DNA from 3 places in the Agromyces sp. GXS1127 genome. Region 2 is predicted to be linked to each of the others. Evidence: predicted binding sites of a transcription regulator. Region 2 holds the regulator's gene; each other region holds the start of a gene.
What was found. The regulator HspR, encoded in region 2, represses chaperone genes until heat shock. The targets are predictions, from matches to a motif close to AAGTTGAGTCNNNNNGACTCAACTT.
Positions count from the first base shown of each region.

Region 1: ACQ393_RS02015 (ATP-dependent Clp protease ATP-binding subunit) is a predicted target of HspR. The motif match lies at 3,243-3,267, and genes of this name have one in related genera.
Region 3: ACQ393_RS13630 (Hsp20/alpha crystallin family protein) is a predicted target of HspR. The motif match lies at 2,154-2,178, and genes of this name have one in related genera.

Region 1 is NZ_JBOCIG010000001.1:425,912-433,929, forward strand. Features, by position in the region: gene ACQ393_RS02000 (hypothetical protein) at 1-42, opposite strand, end outside; gene ACQ393_RS02005 (DUF4145 domain-containing protein) at 707-1,441, shown strand; gene ACQ393_RS02010 (hypothetical protein) at 1,541-3,130, opposite strand; gene ACQ393_RS02015 (ATP-dependent Clp protease ATP-binding subunit) at 3,284-5,899, shown strand; gene ACQ393_RS02020 (hypothetical protein) at 6,242-6,742, shown strand; gene ACQ393_RS02025 (hypothetical protein) at 6,747-8,018, shown strand, end outside.
Region 2 is NZ_JBOCIG010000006.1:66,150-74,167, reverse strand. Features, by position in the region: gene ACQ393_RS12145 (arsenate reductase ArsC) at 1-303, shown strand, start outside; gene ACQ393_RS12140 (hypothetical protein) at 300-512, shown strand; gene ACQ393_RS12135 (hypothetical protein) at 597-914, shown strand; gene ACQ393_RS12130 (diguanylate cyclase) at 1,190-2,641, shown strand; gene ACQ393_RS12125 (ATP-dependent DNA ligase) at 2,728-3,045, shown strand; gene ACQ393_RS12120 (ATP-dependent DNA ligase) at 3,119-3,433, shown strand; gene ACQ393_RS12115 (hypothetical protein) at 3,486-3,749, shown strand; gene ACQ393_RS12110 (EAL domain-containing protein) at 3,734-4,516, opposite strand; gene ACQ393_RS12105 (heat shock protein transcriptional repressor HspR) at 4,642-5,064, opposite strand; gene ACQ393_RS12100 (DnaJ C-terminal domain-containing protein) at 5,064-6,062, opposite strand; gene ACQ393_RS12095 (nucleotide exchange factor GrpE) at 6,159-6,812, opposite strand; gene dnaK (molecular chaperone DnaK) at 6,815-8,018, opposite strand, start outside.
Region 3 is NZ_JBOCIG010000007.1:89,698-97,715, reverse strand. Features, by position in the region: gene ACQ393_RS13645 (methylated-DNA--[protein]-cysteine S-methyltransferase) at 1-182, shown strand, start outside; gene ACQ393_RS13640 (hypothetical protein) at 148-312, shown strand; gene qcrB (cytochrome bc1 complex cytochrome b subunit) at 340-1,959, opposite strand; gene ACQ393_RS13630 (Hsp20/alpha crystallin family protein) at 2,204-2,644, shown strand; gene ACQ393_RS13625 (hypothetical protein) at 2,890-4,362, shown strand; gene ACQ393_RS13620 (hypothetical protein) at 4,572-4,745, opposite strand; gene ACQ393_RS13615 (TetR family transcriptional regulator) at 4,779-5,390, opposite strand; gene ACQ393_RS13610 (NAD(P)/FAD-dependent oxidoreductase) at 5,571-6,911, shown strand; gene ACQ393_RS13605 (cupin domain-containing protein) at 6,961-7,368, shown strand; gene ACQ393_RS13600 (hypothetical protein) at 7,514-8,018, shown strand, end outside.

The DNA.
Region 1 (8,018 bases), on a different contig from region 2:
GGTCGCGTCGATCTTGTCTGTAATCGCGTAGGTGCACGGCACCCGCGTGCGGCCTGCTCGACCCTCTTCTGCGCGCGATAAGCTGCATGCTGAACGTGTCGGTGGCACCACTGTCGAGGTTTGGTCCGGAGTGAACGGAGCAACTTGGAAGTCTGGACGGGACTCGGGCGTCTAGCGGACGTCCTCACCGTCTTGGCCGCCTCTATTGCCTTCTACGGAGTTCTGTCGACCTGGTTGACCCGGCCACGACTGGGGATAACAGCGCATGCCTCAACCCCGGATTCGGCCGACGTGAACGTCTTTCATGCGAAGGGCTGGAGTCCACTCAGGAACGTATATCTGGGTCAGGGGCGGCTGGATTGGCGGGGGGTAGCGCGTTCAGGCGACTCGCCTGGACCTTGGGTTCCCTCGATCGATCCCGGCCGGGGGTGGACCATTACTGTGTACGACCCTGAGACTGTTCATTTCGGATCTGCACAGCAGACGAACGAGTTGCGGATGCCAATCCCGCGGACCGCAGGCGTCATCATTGACGTCCGCTGGCAGAATCCGATCATCCCATGGATGCGTCTTCGCCGAGTGGTCCAGTGGACACAACGCGATCGCGCAGCCGGACGTTCGCCCAAGATTCTCAAGGGTCGCGACGCAAGGCGGGCTTGGTCGGAGGCCATCCCGAAGCCGTGATCGATCGCTGTACGATGCGACCATGTCAGAAGCCGTAGAAGAGGTGATTGAATCCACCGAGCGATTCACGTGCCCTAGATGTCGCGCATACAGCCACCACGTTCGTGAGTCATTGACGGTGGCGGCTTGGAGTGGAACCTACAAGACCTCGTTCATGTTCAACGACGGGCCAGGGGCATTTCGGGTTGATGGTACAGGGGTCAAATCGGCCGGGCCAGGCACAGGCTCCGACTGGGATGTCACGGTGTGTGCGTCCTGCAATCTGCCGTCCGTCTGGCGCGGCGAGCAGTTGCTCTATCCTCGTTCGTCAACGATTCCAGCGTCCCACCCCGAAATGCCGCAAGCTGCGCGATCTTTGTACGACGAGGCTCGGCAGGTATTCCCAGATTCTAGGCGCGCCTCAGCAGCGCTGGCGCGCGCCGCCTTGGAATCGCTTCTCCTAGAGACGGATCAGAGCGGGAGAAAGAAGAATCTCCAGACACGCATCGGGGAGCTAAAAGGAAAGGTGAATGAGCCGCTGTGGCAAGTGCTAACAGCGCCAAGAATCCTTGGAAATGATTCTCTCCACGGTGGCGAGGATGACCTGGTTGTTCTCTATCTTGACGGTAACGATGCTGAGATCGTGGAGGCCATCTTCGGGGCAGTGAATGCCCTCGTCGAGGAGCTAATCACGCAGCCCCGAAAGGCAAGGGCGCTTTATGAGCTGATACCGGAGGCGAAGCGGAGCGCTGCTGAGGAAGCCGGCGCAGACCGATAGCCCGGCCGAGCGGGCGATCCTTGAAAGTATCAATTCCAACCTATCTCGTCTCGGGTGCCTGCGGAAATCCCCAACTCGAAGTCGATTCCCGCCGAGCAATCATGCCTCTGGCGAGTGGTTCGCGACCTGTTCGTCACCGACCTCAATGTGGTCTCCGGCCGATCGCTTTGGGCGCGTCGATTGGCCGGCCCTGGAGGTCCACCCCGGAGAATAGACCCAGCTGGATTTGCGAAGTTCATCGGCTTGTCGAGGCTTCCAGAATTCGACGGGGAGCTTCTGCATTCGCGTATCAACGAGTGCAGGAATGTCCATCATGAACACGATCGTGTCGACTCGACGCATAGATCCGGTGTTTGGCCGCGTCACCATAATCCGGTGCACGAAGCGTAGATCCTCAAGTTGGACAATTTCGCGTCCCCATTCGGAATCGATGTCCGAACGCTTCACTAGGAAGAAGTATGTGTCACGATCACGAGCGAATCCGATCAGGTCGGCGAAACGAGACTCCAAGCGCCCCACATCTCGACCTGCGTCGTTTCGAAGGTCCGTTTGCTTCCGCTCAAGCATTCGCCCTGCAGCGGCTTGAACGCTCTCCGCGCCGATCCGAAATTCGCGATTCTTGTCAGACCTGCGTTGCGCGCGTTCCCACTCGGCATCCGCGGCGGCGATAAGTAGGTCAAAGTAGTCGCGTGAAACTGCGCCTCCGGCAACGAGCACGGCGCGTTCGCGTGCCGTGTCGGTGAGTGTCTCGCGAATCGTGAGCCCGGATTCCGCCAAGACTCCGTTTGTCACGTCCTCCAGGAAGGCTTTAGCGGTCGAGAAGTCGGCCAACCCAACATCTAGCGAAAGGTGTTGCAGATCGTTCGGCGGCTGCATGCCACGCGGCGGGTCCCCCTCCACATAGGAACGCGTACGAGAGTGCACGCTGCCGATCTTTAGCCAGACATTGCTCCTCTTTGTGATGCCATGCAGGTGATCAAGCACGAGGGGCTGAGTTTCGGTGCCGATGAAGTAAAAGTCATCCAAGACGAGCAGAAGCTTCTTCTTGCCTGCGATAGAAGTGGCAGACTCAAGTACGCGCGAGATGGCTGGGGCAATGTCGCGCAGATATGCATCTTTGCGTCTAACGATACTTGAAGTCCGGCTCGTAGACCGGAATGCCTCCTTGGAAGCGCCCAACGATCCGGCCAGTGACAGGTAGCTGCGCTGAACGGACCCACTGAGGCGGATCCCGCGAGCTGTCTTCGCGCGTTCCTCGGTCTGGGACGTCTCGGTCACCTCTTCGGGAGCGTCCCGAAGGAATCGGAGTACCTTCTTGAGCTTTCCGATGTCTCGAAGCGTGCGGATCTTCTCAAGGCTGGTCGGCCGGGGCTTCACAGCCTCCAGGATCTCGAGGATGATCTCCACGAGAACGTCCGGATAGGCCCTGTCCTTGTGCGTCTCAACGTCGACGAAGATCACCCAGTCGCCCTGCTTCTCGACTCGCTGTTGGAGCAGCGCGAGCGTCGTTGATTTTCCTACGCCCCTTCGGCCTGTGACGAGGTGATTCACAGGTGATCCGAGCGTAGCGAGCAGGCCGGGCCTCAGTTCGATGAATCGCTTAACGAGCGCTTCGTCAGCGGCAGAAGTTGTACGGGTCGCTGACGAGATCGCACCTTTGAACAACTCAAGATTCTGGCGATTGAGCAACGTCTTCCTTCCGGTCGCTGGGTGGAGCCTATCTGCTTCGAAGGGCATGAGTGCCCGGAGGGACCTCCAACGCATCCCTTCTATAAGGAATAGATGCGCTTGACCCGCGTTGAACTTGAGCGTACCCAACTCAAGTTCCCCAGGAGGACCTAGGTGCCAGACGACTTCAACGAGGCCGGCTCGAGCTCGTTCGACGAGTTCCTGAGCCGCTACCTCGCGGGTGAGCAGGCCAGGCAGGCGCGGTCGATCGATCTCAGCCGGTTCCTGACCTCGCGCACCCAGAGCATCCTGCAGCGTGCCGGACGCTTCGCGCTCGAGCGCGGGCAGACCGAGCTCGACGCGCTGCACATCCTGCGCGTCATCGTCGAGGACGAGTCCGTCGCGCAGGCGATCACGCGCGTGGGCGCGTCGCCCGAGCGCATCATCACGGCGACCGAGGCGCGGCTGCCCGCGGCATCCGTCACCGCCGACGCGAACGCGGCGACCATCACCCCGTCGGCCAGCCGCGCGCTGTTCCACGCGTACCAGGTCGCACGCTCGAGCGGGTCGACGTACATCGACCCCGAGCACCTCTTCTTCGCGCTCGTGCTCGGGCAGGACGCCCCCGCCGGGCAGGTGCTCGCGCGCGCCGGCGTCACCGCCGAGGCGCTCGCGGCCGGGCTGGGGGAGCACGTGGCATCCGACCCGTCCGCCGGCCCCGAGATGGGCGGCATGGGCGAGCAGACGGATGCCGCGGCATCCGCCACGCCCATGCTCGACAAGTTCGGCCTCGACCTCACCGAGCGCGCCGCGAACGGCGAGCTCGACCCCGTGATCGGGCGCACCGACGAGATCGAGCAGACCATCGAGATCCTCAGCCGCCGCACGAAGAACAACCCCGTGCTGATCGGCGAGGCCGGCGTCGGCAAGACCGCGATCGTCGAGGGCCTCGCCCGCGCGATCGTCGAGGAGAACGTGCCCGAGCAGCTGCTCGGCAAGCGCGTCGTCGCCCTCGACCTGCCCGCCATGCTCGCCGGCACCCGCTATCGCGGCGACTTCGAGGAGCGCCTCACCAGGACGATGGAGGAGATCGCCGAGCACAAGGGCGAGCTGATCGTGTTCGTCGACGAGGTGCACTCCGTCGTCGGCGCCGGCGGCGCCGGTGAGGGCATGGACGCGGGGAACATCCTGAAGCCCCGCCTCGCCCGCGGCGAGCTGCACCTCGTGGGTGCGACCACACTCAAGGAGTACCGCACGATCGAGAAGGACCCCGCGCTCGAGCGCCGGTTCCAGCCGGTTCGCGTGGCGGAGCCCTCGATCGAGGACTCCGTGCTGATCCTGCAGGGCCTGCGCCCCGCGTACGAGGAGCACCACGGCGTCACCTACACCGACGACGCGCTGCGCGCCGCCGTCGAACTCTCCGCGCGGTACCTCACCGACCGCGTGCTGCCCGACAAGGCCATCGACCTCATCGACCAGGCCGGCGCGCGCCTGCGCCTCAAGCTGGGCGTGAAGGTGGATGTCTCCGCCCTCATCGAGCGCCTCGCCGACCTCGAGGCCGACAAGAACGCGGCCGTCCGCGCCGAGCACTACGAGGAGGCGTCGCGCATCCGCGACGAGATCGAGAAGGTGCAGGAGCGGCTCGACGAGGCGACCGAGAAGGCGGCCGCGCAGGGTCGTGCCGTGGCATCCGCTTCGTCTTCGGCGGATGGCGCGGCCGCGACCAGCACCGTCATCGACGAGGCGCAGATCGCCGCCGTGATCTCGCGGGCCACCGGCATCCCGGTCAACCGCGTCACCGAGGGCGAGCGCGAGCGCCTCGCGAACCTCGAGGGCGAGCTGCACGCCCGGGTCATCGGGCAGGACGACGCGGTCACCGCCGTCTCCCGCTCGGTGCGCCGCAACCGCACCGGCATGGGCGACGCGCGCCGTCCCGTCGGGTCGTTCCTGTTCCTCGGGCCGACTGGCGTCGGCAAGACCGAGCTGGCGCGGGCGCTGGCGTCGTCGCTGTTCGACGACGAGGGCGCGATCATCCGCTTCGACATGAGCGAGTTCGGCGAGCGGCACACGGTGTCGCGGCTCGTCGGCGCCCCTCCCGGATACGTCGGCTACGACGAGGCCGGGCAGCTCACCGAGCGCGTGCGGCGCAACCCGTACTCGATCGTGCTGTTCGACGAGATCGAGAAGGCGCACCCCGACGTGTTCAACCTGCTGCTGCAGGTGCTCGACGACGGACGCCTGACCGATGGCCAGGGTCGCACGGTCGACTTCCGCAACACGGTGGTCATCATGACCTCCAACCTCGGTTCGGAGTTCCTCGCGTCGCGGTCGGGTGCGCTCGGCTTCGTGGCGTCGGCGGATGGATCGGGGTTCTCGTCGTCGGATGACGTGCGTGCCCGGGTGATGGGCAAGGTGCGCGAGGCCATGCGGCCGGAGTTCCTGAACCGCATCGACGAGATCGTGCTGTTCCAGAAGCTCTCGTCTGACGAGATCGCGCAGATCGTGCGCCTCATGCTGGGCGCGACGTCGTCGCGGCTGGCCGCGCGCGAGATCGGCTTCGAGGTGACGGATGCCGCGGTGGCGCTCCTCGCGGAGCGCGGCTACGAGCCCGAGTACGGTGCCCGTCCGCTGCGTCGCCTGATCCAGCGCGAGATCGACGACCGCATCGCCGACCTCTTCGTGACCGGCGCCCTCGGCGACGGCGAGGGCGTGCGGGTGGATGCCGCCGATGGCGAGTTCGTCGTGGCATCCGTGCCGAACGCGACGGTCGACCTGGCGTCGGCGGCGTAGGACTCCCACGCCCGCGCGCCACCTCGGCGTTTGGACGACATTGGGCGCCCGGCATCCGCCTTGGCCGCCCAATTTCGTCCAACGCCGCGTGAAGGCCCGGTACCTGACATCAGGCGCCGGGCCTTCGTCGTACCCGAATGCGGCGTGCGGCAGTGGGCACCGTTCCGGCGCGAGAACGTATCGCGCGCGACCGGCGACGCCACCCGACGCGCGGGGAGCCTCCCGCTAGGGCCGGGCGGCGCAGCCTGACGACGAACGCCCGGCGAAGCGGATGACCGAAATCCCCCGCGAACGAGGGCATTGCGTTGGTTGGCGGACGAGAGAATCCTGAGGATCATTCAGGTGCTCGACCGGGGGGAGCGCACCATGAACGTCATCTCGCTCGAGTTCGCCGGATACCTCGCGGGCGAGGTCGACTTCGGCCCTGTCCGCGACCGGCATCCCGTCGGGCCCGGAACCGTGCGGGACCAGCTCGATGAGGCAGTGCAGCGCATCGCATCGACGGTCGAGGCCGACGGCGCATTCGGACAGTTCGCCGGGCTCACGGTGGTCGGGTTCTCCGACCGCAACGACACGCCCGGCCTCAGCTGCGACCAGCGACGTGCGAGCGAATCGAGCGCGTCGTTCGACCGGGCGGGCTTCGCCTGGCAATGGCTGCAGCAGGCGGTGGCCGACCAGCTCGTGACGCCCCGCCCCGACTGGTGGGACTCCTCGGGCGCCGTCACGTGGTTCATCGTCCCGACCGGCGCGGCGATCCTCGAACACGATCCGCCGACGAGCGAGGCGGAGCGCCGGCGGAACCGTCGGGTGAAGTTCGTGTTCAGCTTCTTCGGCCCTGCGTGACGCCATGACGCTCCTGGATGAGGTCCTCGGCAGCGGCTGGGCGGGCGGTGTCGTGCTCGGCGACGACGCGCGACTGCTGCTCGATTCGCTGGACGAGCTCGCGAATCCGGCGGGGCGTGCCCGCCTCACGGCCGATGCGGCGATCCCGGGCGCGCTCGGGGCGACGCTGCCGTCCGGGACCACCGTCCGGTGGGCGCTCGTCCGCGCGGGCAACGGCTTCCGGATGACGCTCACGCTCGAGGGTGCGGCATCCCAGCCGGTGCCGGGCGTCGCCGCAGCATCCCGTACCGAGTCGGGCACGGGCGTTCGCCGACGGGCGCGCCTCACCCAAGCCGGCGCCGGAGCGCTCACCGTGCAGCTCACCGGTGCGGTCGTCATCGAGGGCCGGCCGCAACGGGTGACGACGATCACCGCGAACGGCCTGCGGCTCGTGCCGAGCAGCCCGAGCATGCTGCTTCCGGGCGGCATCGGGCTGACCGCGCCGACAGGCTTCACCCTCGGGCCGAACCAGCACGTCGAGTTCGTGCTCCCCGGTGACGTGCCGCTCTTCGGCGGACTCGTGATCCCGGCCGACCTCGCGCTCGGCGGGCAGACGATCACCGCAGAGGTGCCCGTGCGGCTCCGCGCTCCCGATCCGGAGGTCTCCGGCACGATCAGTTGGCGCACCGGCCCGGGCCCCGAACTCATCGACCTCGTGCCGGTTTCGATCTCGTTGTCCTTCGACCTGCCCGACGGCCCGCTCGGCCCGCTGCCGACGGGCGATGCGTCCATCCGGCTCCGGCTCGATGCGACGCGCCCGGTCGACGCGCCCGATGAGCTCCGGCTCGCCGTCGGCGTCGAATCGGATGCCGCGGAGGGCCTCGTGCACGTGCCACATTCCCCTTCCGCGAAGGTGCCGGGGGCGATGGTCGCCCTCGCACCCGGGGTACTCGCCGAGATCGGCGGCACCGCTGCATCCGTCGCGGCACTGCTCGCCGCGGCCGCGTTCGCGCAGGCCGTCACGACTCGAGGTGGGTACACCGTGCACTCGGCCGTGATCGAGGCCGCGACCTCGGAGGGCGTCTCGCTTCGGCTCGACGTCTCGGGCTCGGTGTCGGTCGGGTCGTGGGGCGTCTCGAACTTCCTGCGCATCGGCATGGATGAGAACCGGCCGATGCGCGTGCGGTGGCGCGACCTGCGCGCGACCATCGACCCGTCGAAGCCCGGCGCGGAGGCGTTGCGGCTCGACTTCGCGAGCGCACGCGCCGAGATCCTCGACCCGGGCGGCTGGACGGTC
Region 2 (8,018 bases):
GGCTCCGCGCCCAAGGACGAGATCAATCCGGTCGCCGTGCAGGCCATGGCCGAGGAGGGCATCGACATCGCCGGCAACACGCCGAAGGTGCTCACCACCGAGGCCGTCCGCGAATCCGACGTCGTGATCACCATGGGCTGCGGCGACGCGTGCCCGATCTTCCCCGGCAAGCGCTACGAGGACTGGGAGCTCGACGACCCGGCGGGCCAGAGCATCGAGGCCGTCCGCCCCATCCGCGACGAGATCCGCCGCCGCATCGAGGAGCTGCTCGGAGAGATCCTCCCGGAAGCGGCCCGCGCATGAGCACCCGCGACGGGCAGGTCGGCGACGCCGTGGTCACGATGGGCTGCGGCGACGCATGCCCGGTCCACCCCGGCAACCGCTGCCTCGACTGGCACCTCGACGACCCCGCCGACCTCGACCTCGCGGGCGTGCGGCAGGTGCGCGACGGCATCCGCACGCACGTCGAGCGCTTGCTCGCCGAGATCGCCCCGGCGGCCGCCGCCGTCTGACCGCGCCCCGTCATCGCCGATGCGTGCGCCGGGAATGCGCCGGGATGTCTCGACGCGCGCATTCGGGCGTGGCATCCTTCCCACATGACGCCAGACGTGGAGCCGGTCGAACCCGGCGCCACTGCCCGGGACTGGGCAGGGCTGCTCTTCATCTTCGGGGTCCTCGTCACCGCGATCTGCGGCGGACTCCGAATGCTCGCCGACGGCGCGGCCGGCGCCGATCCGACGTTCGACCTGTGGCTGTGGCTCGTCGCCGTCGTGACGACCGCCTCCACCGCGGGCCTCCTCGTGCTCGTCGCCCGCGAGTACCGCGAGCGACGCCGCTTCGCGATCGGGATCGCGCTCGTCGCGGCCGGGGCCGCGGCGACCGTGGGGATCTGGTCGGTCATCGCGGCGACCTGACCGCAGCGACATCCAGATCCGCTAACACGGGATCACTGGTTCGGTCAACCCCTCTTGACCGAATCGGGCAGAATAGGCCGCGCAGTCGGCGCGGGATAGAGTCACAGGACCAGCGACGCGCAGCACCATTCCTCCCCGCGCGATCGAAACCCGATCGGCGTTCGCGCCGACACGATCCTCCGGAGCCGAATGAGCCACAGCACACTCGCATGCCGCGTCGATGTGCTGTGCACGCCCATCGCCACGCGCACCGGCACGATGTCCGGGGGTGTCCGATGACGATCTCGGAAGCTCCCGCACCCCTCGGTCGCGGCGCGGGAGACCTGGGCACCGCGTACTCCGACCTGTTCCATCGCGCGCCGTGCGGCTACGTCACCACGACCCCTGACGGCGTCATCACCCGCGTGAACGGCACGCTCGAGTCCTGGACCGGCCGACCCGGCGCGGACCTCCTCGGCGCGCCGTTCGTCGACCTGCTCGGGGCCGCCGGCCGGCTGTTCTACGAATCGCGGTTCGCCGCGGCGCTCGGCGAGAGCGGCGAGGTCCACGAGGTCGTGCTGTCGCTGCAGTGCGCCGACGGCCGCGATCTTCCCGTGCTCGTCAACGCGATCCGGGTGCGGGCCGAAGACGGAGCATGCGAGGAGATCAGGGTGGCGGTGTTCGACGCCACCGAGCGCCACGACTACGAACGGCAGCTCCTCCTGGCGCGCCGACAGGCCGAGGCGTCGGAGGCCCGCGTCCGGCTCCTCCAGGACGCCTCACTCGCGTTCGGCCTCGCGATGAGCGAGCAGCAGCTCGCCGAGGCCCTCGTCTCGACGGTCCGCACCGGCCTGTTCGCGGTCGGCGCCGCCGTGCTGCTGATGAAGGACGGCCGGCAGAGCGGCATGGTCGCGGAGGGCGTGCAGATCGAGCCGTTGCTCTCGACGGCCATCGTCAGCCTCATCACCCAGGCGATCGAATCCGACGAGATCATCACCATCGAGAGCCTCGAGCAGGTCGACGCCATCGCCCCCGACCTGGGTTCCGCGATGCGCGAGCAGCACCTCTGCGCCCTCAGCATCGGCCCGCTCCGCGGCGCCACCGGAACCAAGGGCGTGCTCCTGAGCTTCTACGATCGCGACCAGGTGTTCGACGCCGAGACCCGCGACGTGCAGGCCGCGCTCGCGCGTCATGCAGCGCAGGTCATCCGACGGGTCCGACTGCAGGACGAGCTCGCGCATCGCGCGCTCCACGACCAGCTCACCGGCCTCGCCAACCGGAAGCTCCTCGAGGAGACCCTCGAGGCGGAAGCCGCGGGCGCCGAACGCGATGGCCGTCCGCTGTCGGTGGTGTTCATCGACCTCGACGGCTTCAAGCCGATCAACGACGAGCTCGGACACCGGGTGGGCGACGAGGTGCTCGTGGAGGTCGCCGAGCGCCTGCGTCGTGCTGCGAGGGCGTCCGACCAGGTCGCCCGGTATGGTGGAGACGAGTTCGTGGTCGTGTGCCAGAACGCGGATGCCGCCTCGGCCGCTGTCATCGCGGAGCGGTTCAGGGCCGAGGTGGAGCTGCCGCTGCAGACCCTCCCCCGGAGGTATGCCGTGGCCGCGAGCATCGGCGTCGCGACGTGGGACCCCGGACTCGGGTCGGAGCCGTTGGACACCGACCGGTTGCTGCACCTGGCGGACGAGGCGATGTACGTCTCGAAGGGCGAGGGCCGGAACCGCGTGACGACGGTCTCGGCGTAGCATCCGACACGTGCGCGGCGCCGGCCCGGGCCGATCCGCGCCGCGGGCCACCGGCCTGCGGCACGATGCCCGAGGAAGGAGACGACATGGGAACACTGGAGTACGACTCCAAGCTCTCGGCGGAGTTCGACGACCGGACGCTCGCCCACCTGCAGGTGGTGATCTGGTCCAAGCTCCGCCGCGGTGAGCACTTCGCGTTCACGTGGACCGACGAGAAGGCGGCACCGCCGCGGACGTCGGTGTGGTGCAGCCCGACCATCCCGATGACGTTCCAGTTCGAGCAGGCCGACATGCCCGAGCTGAACCCGCACTGGCTGGAGCTGCTGACCAAGGCGGCGAACTCCGCCGGCGGGCTGCGACTGCTGCCCGAACCGACGGCCGACGGATCGCCGCGGACCGCATGAGCGGGCACCGCGCCACCCGTCACCGCACCGCCCCGACCCGCACGACCACGGACCCGACGACGAAAGGAACGGCATGGGTACCCTGATCTACGGCCCGCGCATCTCCGAGTTCGAGATCGAGGATCGGACGCTCGCCCACCTGCAGTTCGTCATCGCGGCGAAGCTGCAGCGCGGGGAGCAGTTCATGTTCACCTGGAGCCACGGCGTCGAGCGCGGCAGCGGTCGCAGTGCGATCTGGATCAGCCCCTCGGCGCAGGTCCACTTCCGGTTCAGCGGGAATCGGCCGCCGAAGCTGAATCGCGTCTGGCTCGAAGCACTGATGGACAGTGCGAACAGCCGCGCCGGCCTGCACTGGGTGCCGGAACCGGCCGAGGGCGCGCCGAGCTGACCTCGGCCCGAGCCCGGCTCCCCGACCAACTCCCAGAGAACGGAGACCCGTTGTGTTGATCCATCGTCTGACCGTCGACGGCAAGGACTACTTCCTCCCGGACCCCATCGACGAACTGCGCTCGAAGGTGCTCGAGGCCGTGAAGGCCGGCGGCGGCTACGTGAACATCCCGCCGCTCCGCGGCGGGCCCGGCGTCGACATCCTCTTCTCCCCGGGCATGCCCGTGACCTGGACCCAGCTCGACATCGGCGAGGGCGAGGCCACGGCAGCCGGCGACGCGGACGAGTCCTTCCCGGACCCCTACAGCTCGCTCTGACCCGGGCCGGCGGCCTCGGCGTCGAGGCGTTCGGTCACCTGTTCGGGCGGCATCGGTCGCCCGAACAGGAATCCCTGGGCGCGATCGAAGCCGAGGCGCCGGACCGCGTCCCACTGCCGCTCGGTCTCGACGCCCTCGGCGACCGAACGCACGCCGTGGCGACGCGCGCACGCGACCAGCTCGACCGCGGCCTCGTCGTCCTCGGGCAGCCGCTCGATGATCGACCGGTCGACCTTGATCTCGGTGATCGGCAAACCGCCCGCGCGGAAGTCCGCCTCGTCCACCGTCCGGACGTCGTCCAGCGAGATGCCGAGGCCGAGCGAGCGCAGCCGGTGGAGTTCGGCCGACGCGGACGGCGGTGACGGCCGCGCCTCGGTGAGCTCGAGCGTCAGCAGCTCCGGGAGCTGCCCCGACTCGAGCAGCCGACGCTCCACCCGGTCGGCGAACCCGACCTGCGCGAGCTGGACGGCCGCGACGTTCACCGCGATCTCGATGCGCCGCCCCGCGGCGACGAGCTCGGCGCCGTACGTGCAGGCGGCTCGCAGCATCGCATCGCCGAGGACGTCCATCGACGGGCTCTCCTCGACGACGGGGATGAACTCCTGCGGCGGGATCACGCCTCGCTCGGGGTGGATCCAGCGGCTCAGCGCCTCGAGCGCCACGGTGTCGCCGGTCGCCGCGTCGACCTGGGACTGGAAGAACGCCGCGATCTCACCGCGGGCCGCCGCGTTCGGCAACTCGCGGATCACCCACTGGTCGGATCGCACGTCAACACACCTTCCCCCGTCCCGATCGGGACCAGAGCATTGTGCCTACGGTATCCGAAATCCGTCAAACCACCTTGCGGCGTCGGCCGAACTCGTATAATGCGCACCAGCCCTGTTCCGGGTGGTCATCCCCGCTCGAGCGGACGCCACACGACGACCGCGTTCTCGCGCCGAACCCGGGTGCCCGAGCGGAGCGTGACGACCTCACCCTCCGACCCGGCGGCGAACACGCGACGGCCGGGCCGGTTCAGCATCTCGTCGGCGAGCGCCCGCTCGAGCTCGCGCACTCGACCGCGCAGCTCGTTGACCTCGTTCTCGAGGCCGAGCACGCGGCGGATGCCCTCGAGGCTCACGCCCTCGCTCGAGAGCTGCTGGATCTCGCGGAGCTGCGCGACATCCCGCATCGAATATCGACGGGACTTGCCCGCGGTGCGCTTGGGCGAGACGAGGCCCATGCGGTCGTACTGGCGGAGCGTCTGGGGGTGCATGCCCGCCAGCTCGGCCGCGACCGAGATGACGAACAGCGGGCTCTCGCCGTCGACCTGCATCAGGCGCTCCGGGCCTTGGCGAGGAGGTCCTCGCGGGGGTCCTCGTCGGGCAGCTGCGAGGCGAACTCGCGCAGCTTCTCCTCGGCGTCCTTCGACAGGTGCGCCGGCACCGCGACCTGGACGACCGCGAGCAGGTCGCCCGTGCCCTTCCTCGTCTCGACGCCGCGGCCCTTGACCCGCAGCACGCGGCCGCTCGGGGTGCCGGGTGCGACGCGCAGCTTGACGGGCTCGCCGCCGAGGGTCGGGACCTGGATCGTCGCGCCGAGCGCGGCCTCGGCGTAGGTGACCGGCACCGTGACGCGCAGGTTCAGCCCGTCGCGCTCGAACACCGGGTGCTTGCGTACCTTCACGGTGAGCACGATGTCGCCGGCCTCGCCGCCGTCGGGCGACGGGTGCCCCTTGCCGCGCAGCCGGATCTTCTGGCCGTCGGCGACGCCGGCCGGCACGTTCACGCTGATCTCGCGCCCCTCGGCGGTCTGCAGCGTGATGCGGTCGCCCTTCGTGGCGGTGATGAAGTCGAGCGTCGTCGACGCGGTCACGTCGCGACCCTTGGTCGGACCGCCGTAGCCGCGGTAGCCGCCCGACGGCTGGCCGAACCGGCCGCCGCCGAAGAGCCCGCCGAGCAGGTCGTCGTAGTCGCCGCCTCCGCCGCCCTGGCGGAACGTGTAGCGCTGGCCGCCGCCCTGCTGGCCGAACATGCCGCCGAAGACGTCCTCGAAGCCCCCGGCGCCGGGGCCGCCGGGGGCGGTGAACCGCGCACCACCGCCCATGGCGCGGACCGCGTCGTACTCCTTGCGCTCCTCGGGGTCGGAGAGCACCGAGTTCGCCTCGCTGATCTCCTTGAACTTCGCCTCGGCCGCGGCATCCCCCGGGTTCTGGTCGGGGTGGTACTTGCGCGCGAGCTTGCGGTACGCCTTCTTGATGTCGGCGTCGCTCGCGTCCTTCGAGACGCCGAGCGTGGCGTAGAAGTCCTTGTCGAACCAATCCTGGCTGGCCATCGGCGCCTCCTCCCTGCTGAATCTACTGGGAACCGTGGAGGGCCGGCCCGCGGCATCCGCTATGGGAACGGATGCCGCGAACCGGACCGGATGCCGCTACGCGGGCGTCTTGACGACGACCTTCGCCGCACGCAGCAGCGTGCCGCCGAGCAGGTACCCGGTCTCGACGACGTCGGCGACCGTGTCGACCTCGACCTCGTCGGAGGGCTGCTGGAAGATCGCCTCGTGGCGCTGCGGGTCGAACGGCTCGCCCACCTCGCCGAACTTCGCGAGCCCCAGCTTCTCGACCGACGCGCGCAGCTTGGCCGCGATCGTCGCGAAGGGGGTGTCGCCCTCGAGGTCGCCGTGCTTCTCGGCCCGGTCGAGGTCGTCGAGCACGGGCAGCAGCACCGCGACCGTGGCGCCGATCGCGCGCTCGCGCTCGACCTCGCGGTTCGCCTCGGTGCGCTTGCGGTAGTTGGCGTACTCGGCGGTGACGCGCTTCAGGTCGGCGAGGTGCTCCGCCGACGGGTCCTCGACCTCGGCCTGCGCCGCGTTGAGGATGTCGTCGACCGTCAGCTCCGCCTCGTCGACCGTGCCGGCCTCGGCGGCGTCCGCGTCGGCGGCCGGCGCGTCGGCGGCCTCCGGGGAGGCGGATGCCGCGGCATCCGCCCCCTCGGCCTGCGGCTGGCGAACCTCACCCGTCTCGGGGTCGATCCGCCGCTTGTCGCGGATGATCGGCTCGTCCTGGTTCCGGTTCTCGTCCGTCATGGTTACTTCTTCTCGTCCTCGTCGTCGATGACCTCGGCGTCGACCACGTCCTCGTCGGAGGACTCGGCACCCTCGGCGCCGGACGCGTTCGCGTCCTCACCGGGGTTCGCGCCGGCGGCGGAGGCATCCGCCTGCTGGCCCTGCGCGTAGATCGCCTCGCCGAGCCTGCCCTGCGACTGGGAGAGCTTCTCGAACGCCGACTTCACCGCGTCGTCGTCGTCACCTGCGAGGGCCGACTTCAGCGCGTCGACGTCGCCCTGCACGTCGGACTTGACGTCGGCGGGGAGCTTGTCCTCGTTCTCCTTGATCAGCTTCTCGACCGAATAGGCGAGCTGCTCGGCCTGGTTGCGGGTCTCGGCGGACTCGCGGCGCTTCTTGTCCTCGGCCGCGTGCTCCTCGGCGTCGCGGACCATGCGCTCGACGTCCTCCTTGGGCAGCGCGGAGCCGCCCGAGATCGTCATCGACTGCTCCTTGCCGGTGCCCTTGTCATTCGCGGACACGTGCACGATGCCGTTCGCGTCGATGTCGAAGGTGACCTCGATCTGCGGGATGCCGCGGGGCGCCGGGGCGATGCCGGTCAGCTCGAACGTGCCGAGCGGCTTGTTGTCGCGGGTGAACTCGCGCTCGCCCTGGAAGACCTGGATCGCGACCGACGGCTGGTTGTCGTCGGCGGTCGTGAAGGTCTCGCTGCGCTTGGTCGGGATGGCCGTGTTGCGCTCGATGAGCTTCGTCATGATGCCGCCCTTGGTCTCGATGCCGAGGCTCAGGGGGGTGACGTCGATGAGCAGCACGTCCTTGCGCTCGCCCTTCAGGACGCCGGCCTGCAGGGCGGCGCCCACGGCGACGACCTCGTCCGGGTTCACGCCCTTGTTGGGCTCCTTGCCGGTCTCCTTCTTCACGAGCTCGGAGACCGCGGGCATGCGGGTCGAGCCGCCGACGAGCACGACGTGGGCGATGTCGGAGAGCTTGATGCCGGCCTCGCGGATGACGTCCTCGAACGGCTTCTTGGTGCGGTCGAGCAGGTCGGAGGTCATGTTCTCGAACTGGGCGCGCGTGAGCGTCTCGTCGAGGTTCGCCGGTCCGGACTCGGTGAGCGAGAGGTAGGGCAGCTGGATGCTGGTGCTCATGCTCGAGCTCAGCTCCTTCTTGGCCTGCTCCGCGGCCTCCTTCAGGCGCTGCAGGGCGATCTTGTCCTTCGAGACGTCG
Region 3 (8,018 bases), on a different contig from region 2:
GGAACCTCGCGCGCCGCGTCGGCGGCGCGGTCGGACGGAACCCCATCAGCATCCTCGTGCCGTGTCACCGCGTGGTCGGCGCCGACGGGTCGCTCACGGGCTACGCCGGCGGGCTCGACCGCAAGCGCCGACTGCTCGAACTCGAGGGTGCCGAGGTCGTCGCGCAGCGGCGGCTCTTCTGACGCGCACCGGCCGAAGGGCGGCCGCGTCGTCGCGATCCTCCGCACCGATCTCGATGACGACCTCTTCGGCGACTGGGACGGCCTGCACTACCTCGACGCCGAGTCGGTCGAGGTCCAGGCCGACGGGTGACCGCCTGCCCATCGCCATGACGCGACCCTAGGAGGGAGTCCGCGCGGCGTCCACCGGCACCATCCGTGCTCCGGTCTCCGAATCGATGCTGTCGGCGAGGTACCAGCGCGAGAGCCGCGCCTGGAGGCGACGTGCGAACGGCAGGCGGCCGCGTTCGTCCGGGTGCACCACCAGCAGGAACCGCGGCTCGGGCCGCGTGATCCGCGCGCGCTCGACTTCGCCGAGCGGCTCGTGCACCTCGATGTACTCGCCGCCGGGCAGTCGCACGATGCGTCCGGTCTCGAAGCCGTGCAGCAGGGTGTCCCGATCGCGCCGCTGCAACCCGAGGCACACGCGGCGGGCGACGACGAAGCCGACGATCGGCCCGAGCACGAGGGTCACCTGGAGCGTCGCGATCACACCCTCGAACGTCACCGAGAACTGCGTCGCGATGAGGTCGGCGCTGCCGGCCGCCCACAGTGTCGCGTAGAACACGATCGCGGCGACCCCGATGCCCCTGCGCGTCGGCGTCGTGCGCGCCCGCTCGAGCAGGTGGTGCTCGCGGCGGTCGCCCGTCGCCCATGCCTCGAGGAACGGGTACACCGGGATCCCGACGAGGAAGACCGTGACGACCGCGAGCGGCACGAGCACCGCGAGGGTCCAGGTGCGGTCGAAGAGCACGACCTCCCAACCGGATGGCACGAGCCGGAGCGCTCCGTCGAGGAACCCGGTGTACCAATCGGGTTGGCTTCCCGCCCCTGCGTCTCCCGGCGATGCCGGGCCGTACAGCCAGACCGGATTCACGGTGACCGTCGCCGAGATCAGGAGGAGCACGCCCGTGACGAGCGCGAACAGCCCCGCGGCGCGCATCGCTGCGTGGGGCCAGAGCGGCACACCGGTCACCCGATCTCCGGTGACGCGTCCTCCGCCGGATGTGTTGGCGGCAGCGCGCGGGAACTGCGCCGGCCCGACCCGCCATGCCGCGAACGCACGCAGCGCCACCAGCGCGATCAGCGCCGCCGGCGCGATCGCGATGTGCAGGGGGTAGAGGTGCGCGATGACCTCGCCCGGGAACGCGCCGCCGAACAGCAGCGACGCGAGCCACGTGCCGACGACCGGGACGCCGAGCGCGATGCCCTCGGTGATCCGCAACCCGGTGCCCGAGAGCATGTCGTCGGGCAGCGCGTAGCCGCTCCATCCGCCGGCCAGCGCAGCGATGAAGATGAGGAACAGGAGCACCCACATGCCGCGGCGCGGCTTCCGGAAGGCGCCGGTGAAGAACGTCACGAGCAGCTGCATGATGATCGCCGCCGGCAGCAGGAGTCCCGCCCAATGGTGCGCCTGGCGGACGAGCAACCCGCCGGGCACCTCGAACGTGATCCGCATCGTCGACGCGAACGCGTGCGACACCTCGGCGCCGCGCAGCGGCGCGTACGTCCCGTCGTAGCTCGTGGTCGCGCTCGACGGGATGTACCAGAACATGAGCAGGATGCCCGTGACCGTGAGCACCACGATGCAGGCGACGGTCACGACGCCGAACAGGTTCGTCCAGTGCAGCGGCACCGGCCGCCGGGCGAGGTCGGCGCGGATGTCGCCGAGCCGCCGACCGAAGACGGTGGCGCGTGACATCCGCTCGCCGAGTCGGTCGGTGATGGACGGGGTGCGCATGGGGTGCCTCCTCGTGAGTGGCTTCACACATACGACCCCGCGGGGCGTCCGGGTGTGACATCCGCGTGCCGCGCGAGGGAACGACAGCGGCGCGCGAGGGAACGACAGCGGCGCGCGAGGGCCGGTGATCGCCTTGGGCGAACGACGGGTCGAAAGGCTTAGCACTCTCGCGTAACGAGTGCTAATCTCATTCCAAGTTGAGTCGATCAGGCTCAACTCTTGGAACCTACGAGAGGAGACGCTCATGGCAATGACCTGGGACCCGTTCCGCGACCTCGACCGTCTCGCGGCGAGCATGCTCGACTCGAGCCGAGGCCCTCGGATGATGCCGATCGACCTGCACCGCGACGGCGACCACTACGTCCTGTCGGCCGACCTGCCCGGGGTCGACCCGGGCTCGATCGACATCGACGTCGACGGCCAGCTGATGACCATTCGCGCCGAGCGCACGCTGCGCGACGACGAGAACGTCCGCTGGCTCGTGCACGAGCGGCCGAGCGGCTCGTTCCTCCGGCAGCTCACCCTCGGCGAGGGCATCGACACCACGGGCATCAGCGCGCACTACGACAACGGCGTGCTGAGCGTGATCATCCCCGTCTCCGAGCGCGCGAAGCCGCGCAAGGTCGAGGTGCGCTCCGCGGCCGACGACGTCGTGACCCCGGAGGTCACCTCCGGCGCCGACTGAACGGAGGCGACGGCCCGCCCGGGCCGAATCCGAAGCGGGGCGGATGCTGCGGCATCCGCCCCGCTTCGTCGTCGGGACAGGCAACGATTCGGGCATACCGGGCGCAAGGAGCAGCGGACAGCGGGTCGAAGCCGTACGATCGGCGTACGCGCGACCCCGCGCACCATCCGAATCCGCAGCGCCACCCCCGCGGCACCCCAGCCGTACCGCCGACACGACGCCCCCGATCCCCCTCGGAGCCCCCGTTGAGAGCCCCCGCCGATGACGAGCCCACGCCCGAGTTCGGCGCGCCCGACGCGGGTCGCCGGGGTACCGGCCCGGGTGAGCGCATGCTGCGGCGCGACCGGGACCGCGACCGCGATCGTGCCCGCGGCGGCGACGGCGAACCTGAGGACCGGTACTCCGAGGGCGTCGACGACGCCACCGCGCTCGAGCGCGACCGCTGGGCGATGCGCGCGAGCGCGCACCCCGGACGACGCTCCCGGCGGCGCGCGGCGAGCCTCACCCTCGACCCGGACGAGCACCACGATCCCGACCGGCGCCGGTACTTCCTGAGCTCCATCCAGCCGAGCGGCGACTACGAGGCCGTGATCGTCGCGATCACCGACGGCGCCCGCCGTCGCTACTTCAGCTCGCGCGACGGCTCGCACTTCATCGAAGTGGACGAGCTCTCGTTCGAGCAGCGCCGCAAGAGCGGCTCGCGCTCGATGCTCGAGATCGGCGAGCACGAGCTGCGCGAACTCGAGGGAGCGCTGATCTTCGTCCGACCGCTCGACGGGCGCGATCCGATCGCCGAGGTCGCGGCTGCGAAGCGGGCCTCGCTCGAGGCGACGCGCCCGATGGCGATCGTGCCGGTCGGCGCGCCGGCGGCAGCCGCCGGGGCCGAGGCGGCCGATCGCGGCCCGGCCGACGAGACGGTGAGTGACGAGACGACGGATGGCGCGGCCGACGCCGAGCGCGACTCCGGCTCGGTCGTGGCCGACGCGGCGTCCGCGGTCGACGGAGGTGCGTCGGAAGCCGAGGCGCTCGAGCCGAGCGGGCGGCGACGCTCGACGTTCGAACCCGTGCCCCAGCCCGCCGAGCCCGTGGTGCCGTCCGAGGCGTCCGAGCCGGGCGCGCCGTCGGCTGACCACCCGATCGGATCCGTCGTGTCTGCTCCGGCACACGTCGAGGTGGACCCCTCCGCGCCCGCCGCGGCGGAGCCGTCCGCCCCGACCGAACCCCGACCCGCACCGCCCGTGGCGTCGGCACCGCGACGCGGACCCCTCACCGACCTCGAGGCGGTCGCCCAGGTCGCACTCGCGAAGGGCATCGCGTTCGCCGCGCATCGCGGGCAGCTCGACAAGAGCGGCACGCCCTACATCGACCACCCCGGCCGGATCGCCGAGCGCTTCGACCCGGTCGCCGATCCGATCGCGGCGGCCGCCGCGTGGTTGCACGACGTGCTCGAGGACACGCCGCTCACCTCACGCGAGCTGTTCGAGGCCGGCATCCTGCTCGAGATCGTCGGGGTCGTCGAACTGCTCACCCGCCGGCCCGAGGTGACGCCCGACGAGTACTACGCGCGCATCCGGCGCCATCCGGTGGCCCTTCGCGTCAAGCTCGCCGACATCGACGACAACACTGCGCCGTGGCGGCTGCGCCGCCTCGACTTCGCCAAGCAGCAGCGTCTCGCCGAGAAGTACCGGCACGCGCGTCGTGCGCTCGGCGTGGAGTGACGCCGCCCGGCGCGTCGGGTCCTTCGGCCCGTGCGGACAGTCCCCGATCGCGAGTAGCGTGAGCGCGCGGCCGGCCGAGCCGTGAGACAAGAGCGGGAGCACCGGGTTTCAGGCGGCCTTCCCTTCAGGGTTGCGCCAAGCAGATCACGGCTGGTCCCACCCGCCGCCGGGCGCCCAGACGCGCGCCGCGCGCCCGGACGCGCGCCGCGCTACTCCTCGACGCCCGGGTCGCCGCCCTCGAGCCCGCCGTCGGTCGACTCGGTCATGGGCGCGTCGCTGTCGGGATCGCCGGGCGTCTCCTCGGCAGGCATCGGCTCGTCGCGGACCTCCTCGTGCTCCCGGTCATCGCGCCCGCCGTCGCCGGGGATGGTCGAATCGCTCATGGCGTCCTCCTCGTGTCGCGTCCTTCGGGCAGGCTACGTGCGGCCCGGCGCATCCGCACGGGGTTGACGCCGGTCGAACACAAGCACGCGCAGCAGCAGTTCGAGCGAGTGCTGCACGCGCTCGTCGGGCCAGCCGTCCGGATCCTCGACCGACTTGATCTCGTAGCCGCGGCAGTAGAGGTACAGGATGTCGGCGATGCGGGCCGCCTCGTCGCGGTCGGCGGCGCGGGCGCCGTCGAGGAAGCTCGCGTACGTGGCATCCGTCACCGACCGCAGCAGTTCGTACGCGCGATCGTGGCCGGCGCGGACGTCGGCGATGACCTCGATCCAGAGGCTCCGGAACACCGACTCGTCGGGCGACGACGTGCACATCCAGCGCGTGAGCGCGGCGAGGCGTTCGACGCCGAGGAGGCCACCGAGCTCGTCGCGGCGCTCGGCGTCCCACTGCGCGCGGGCGTGCTCGAGCGCGTTGGCCATGAGCTCGGCGCGGCTCGGCACGAAGTGGGTGATGAACGCGGTCGAGCGTCCGAGGCGCTCGGCGACCGCGCGCAGCGTGACGGCGTGCGTGCCGCGCTCCTGCGCGACCGCGACGGTCGCCCGCGCGATGTCGGCCAGGCGTTCGGCGGTGTCGACTTCGGCCGGCAACTGCGGCTCCCTTCGGCCTGGGCGGATGCCGCGACAACCGCTCGTTGACATCCCGACGGGCCCCACACTAACGTCGCTGCAGGCGTTGTCAAACAGTGTTTGAAAAAAGATGGAGGGCGCGTGGCCGCGAACAGCGAGGTCGTGCACGGCGGAGTCGTGAACGGCGGCATCTCGTTCTGGATGCAGCAGGTCGGCGTGCCCGCCGAGCGTCCGCCCCTCCAGGGCGACCTCGACGTCGACGTCGCAATCGTCGGCGGCGGCTACACCGGGCTCTGGACGGCGTACTACCTGAAGCGCGACCAGCCCGACCTGCGGGTCGCGGTGCTCGAGCAGCGCTTCGCCGGCTTCGGCGCATCGGGTCGCAACGGCGGATGGCTCACCAACTCGGTCACGGGCGGCCGAGAGCAGTACGTGCAGGCGCACGGGCGCGACGCGGCGATCGCGCAGCAGCGGGCACTGAACGACACCGTCGACGAGGTGATCCGCGTCGCGGGTGCCGAGGGCATCGACGCCGGCATCCACAAGGGCGGCGAGCTCGAGGTCGCGACCGCGCCCGCGCAGCTCGCGCGCCTGCGCGCCGCCGCCGCAGCCGAGCGCGAGTGGCCCGCGACCGACGTCGAGGAGCTCGATGCGCGTGAGACCGCCGCCCGCGTGAACGTGGCGGGCGTGCTCGGCGGGCTGTGGCATCCGCACTGCGCCCGCGTGCACCCCGCGAAGCTCGCGCTCGGGCTCGCCGCGGCGGTCGAGCGCCTCGGCGTGACGATCTTCGAGGGCACGCGCGTGACCGAGATCGCGCCGGGCGAGGCGCGCACCGAGCACGGCACCGTGCGCGCGCAGCACGTGCTCCGCGCGACCGAGGGGTTCACGCCGAACCTGGCCGGCGAGCACCGCACCTGGCTGCCCATGAACTCGTCGATGATCGTGACCGAGCCGCTCGCGGCATCCGTCTGGGATCAGATCGGCTGGAACGGCCGCGAGACGCTCGGCGACTTCGCGCACGTCTACATGTACGCCCAGCGCACCGCCGACGACCGCATCGCGTTCGGCGGACGCGGGGTGCCCTACCGCTACGGCTCGCGCGTCGACGTCGACGGCGCGACCCAGCCGCGCACGATCGAGAGCCTGACGGCACTGCTGCACCGGTACTTCCCCGCCGCAGCGGATGCCGCGATCGATCACGCCTGGGCCGGAGTGCTCGGCGTGCCGCGCGACTGGGCGGCGACCGTCGGGCTCGACCGCGCGACGGGGCTCGGCTGGGCCGGCGGCTACGTCGGCACGGGCGTCACCGCGACGAACCTCGCCGGTCGCACGCTGCGCGACCTCGTGCTCGGACGCGACACCGAGCTCACGCGCCTGCCGTGGGTGAACCACCGCGCGAAGCGCTGGGAGGTCGAGCCGCTCCGGTGGCTCGCCGTGCAGGCGATCTACACCGCGTACCACGCGGCCGATCGCGCCGAGCTGCGCGGACGGGCGACGACATCGCCGATCGCGAGGGTCGCCGGGTTCGTCGCGGGCCGCTGACCTCGTCGCCGCCTGCCGCCCGCCGCGCCGACCACTGCGAGAGGAACCCATGTCCGAGACTCCTGAATCGAAGGACGCGACGGATGCCGCGGCATCCGCTGCGCCCGGCCCCGTGCCGACCGTCGCCGTGGCGCGCCCGCTCGACCGCGACCTCGGCGAGCTCGCGCCCAAGCCGACCGCGCTCACCCGGGGACTCCTCGAGGCGAGCGCCTCGATCTGGACGGCCGCCGGCCTCGACGTCGGCTACTGGGAGTGCACGCCCGGCCGCTTCACCGCGGTCCGCGACGGCTACACCGAGATCTGCCAGCTGCTCGCCGGTCGCGTCACGATCGAGGTCGACGGCGAGGCGCCCGCGACGCTCGCTGCGGGCGACACGCTGGTGATGCCGAGCGGGTGGCGTGGCGTGTGGGACGTGCACGAGCACGTCCGGAAGCTGTACGTGATCGTCGACGACTGAGTGCCGGCACGCGGAGAGCGGATCCGGCGCCGGCCTCCTCATGCACGAGGAGGTGACGTGCGGTCCGCGCTGGCGCCCGAGCGTCCGAGGGGAGTACGGTGCGACCCAGCGGCGCGCATCGGCGCGCCGAGGCGGGAGCGACGGCGTGGAACTCGCTGCAGCGGGCGGGGGCACCCTCGGCCTTGCGGTGCTGCCGATCGTCGCGCTGCTCGCGTCACTCGTCGCGGCCGCGGCGGCCGGATCGCTCGTCGTCGCGTGGTTGCAGCGACCGCGCGACGCGCCGGACCCGTCGCTCGTCGATCCGGAGGTCGTCGGGTTGCTCCCGGTCGCCTTCGTGTCCGGTGGCGCCTCCACGCGTTGGCTGCCGGCAGCCGTCGTGGAACTCGCACTCGACGGCGCGATCATGATCGACGACCGGCGCCCTCCGAGCGCGGACGGCGACGCGTCGGGATCAGCCCGCGGCATCCGCCTCGTCTACTCGTCGGACCTGCCCTCGACGCGGGCGGGCGTTCCGCGCGACGTCTCCGCCGACCTCATCCTCGCCGTCTTCGGGCCGGGGACCACGGGCACCGCCTCGGTGATCGCGCACGGGGCCACCGTGCCGGTCGACCGCGTCGTGGCGCAGAACGGCGAGTTGGCCTGGGCCACCC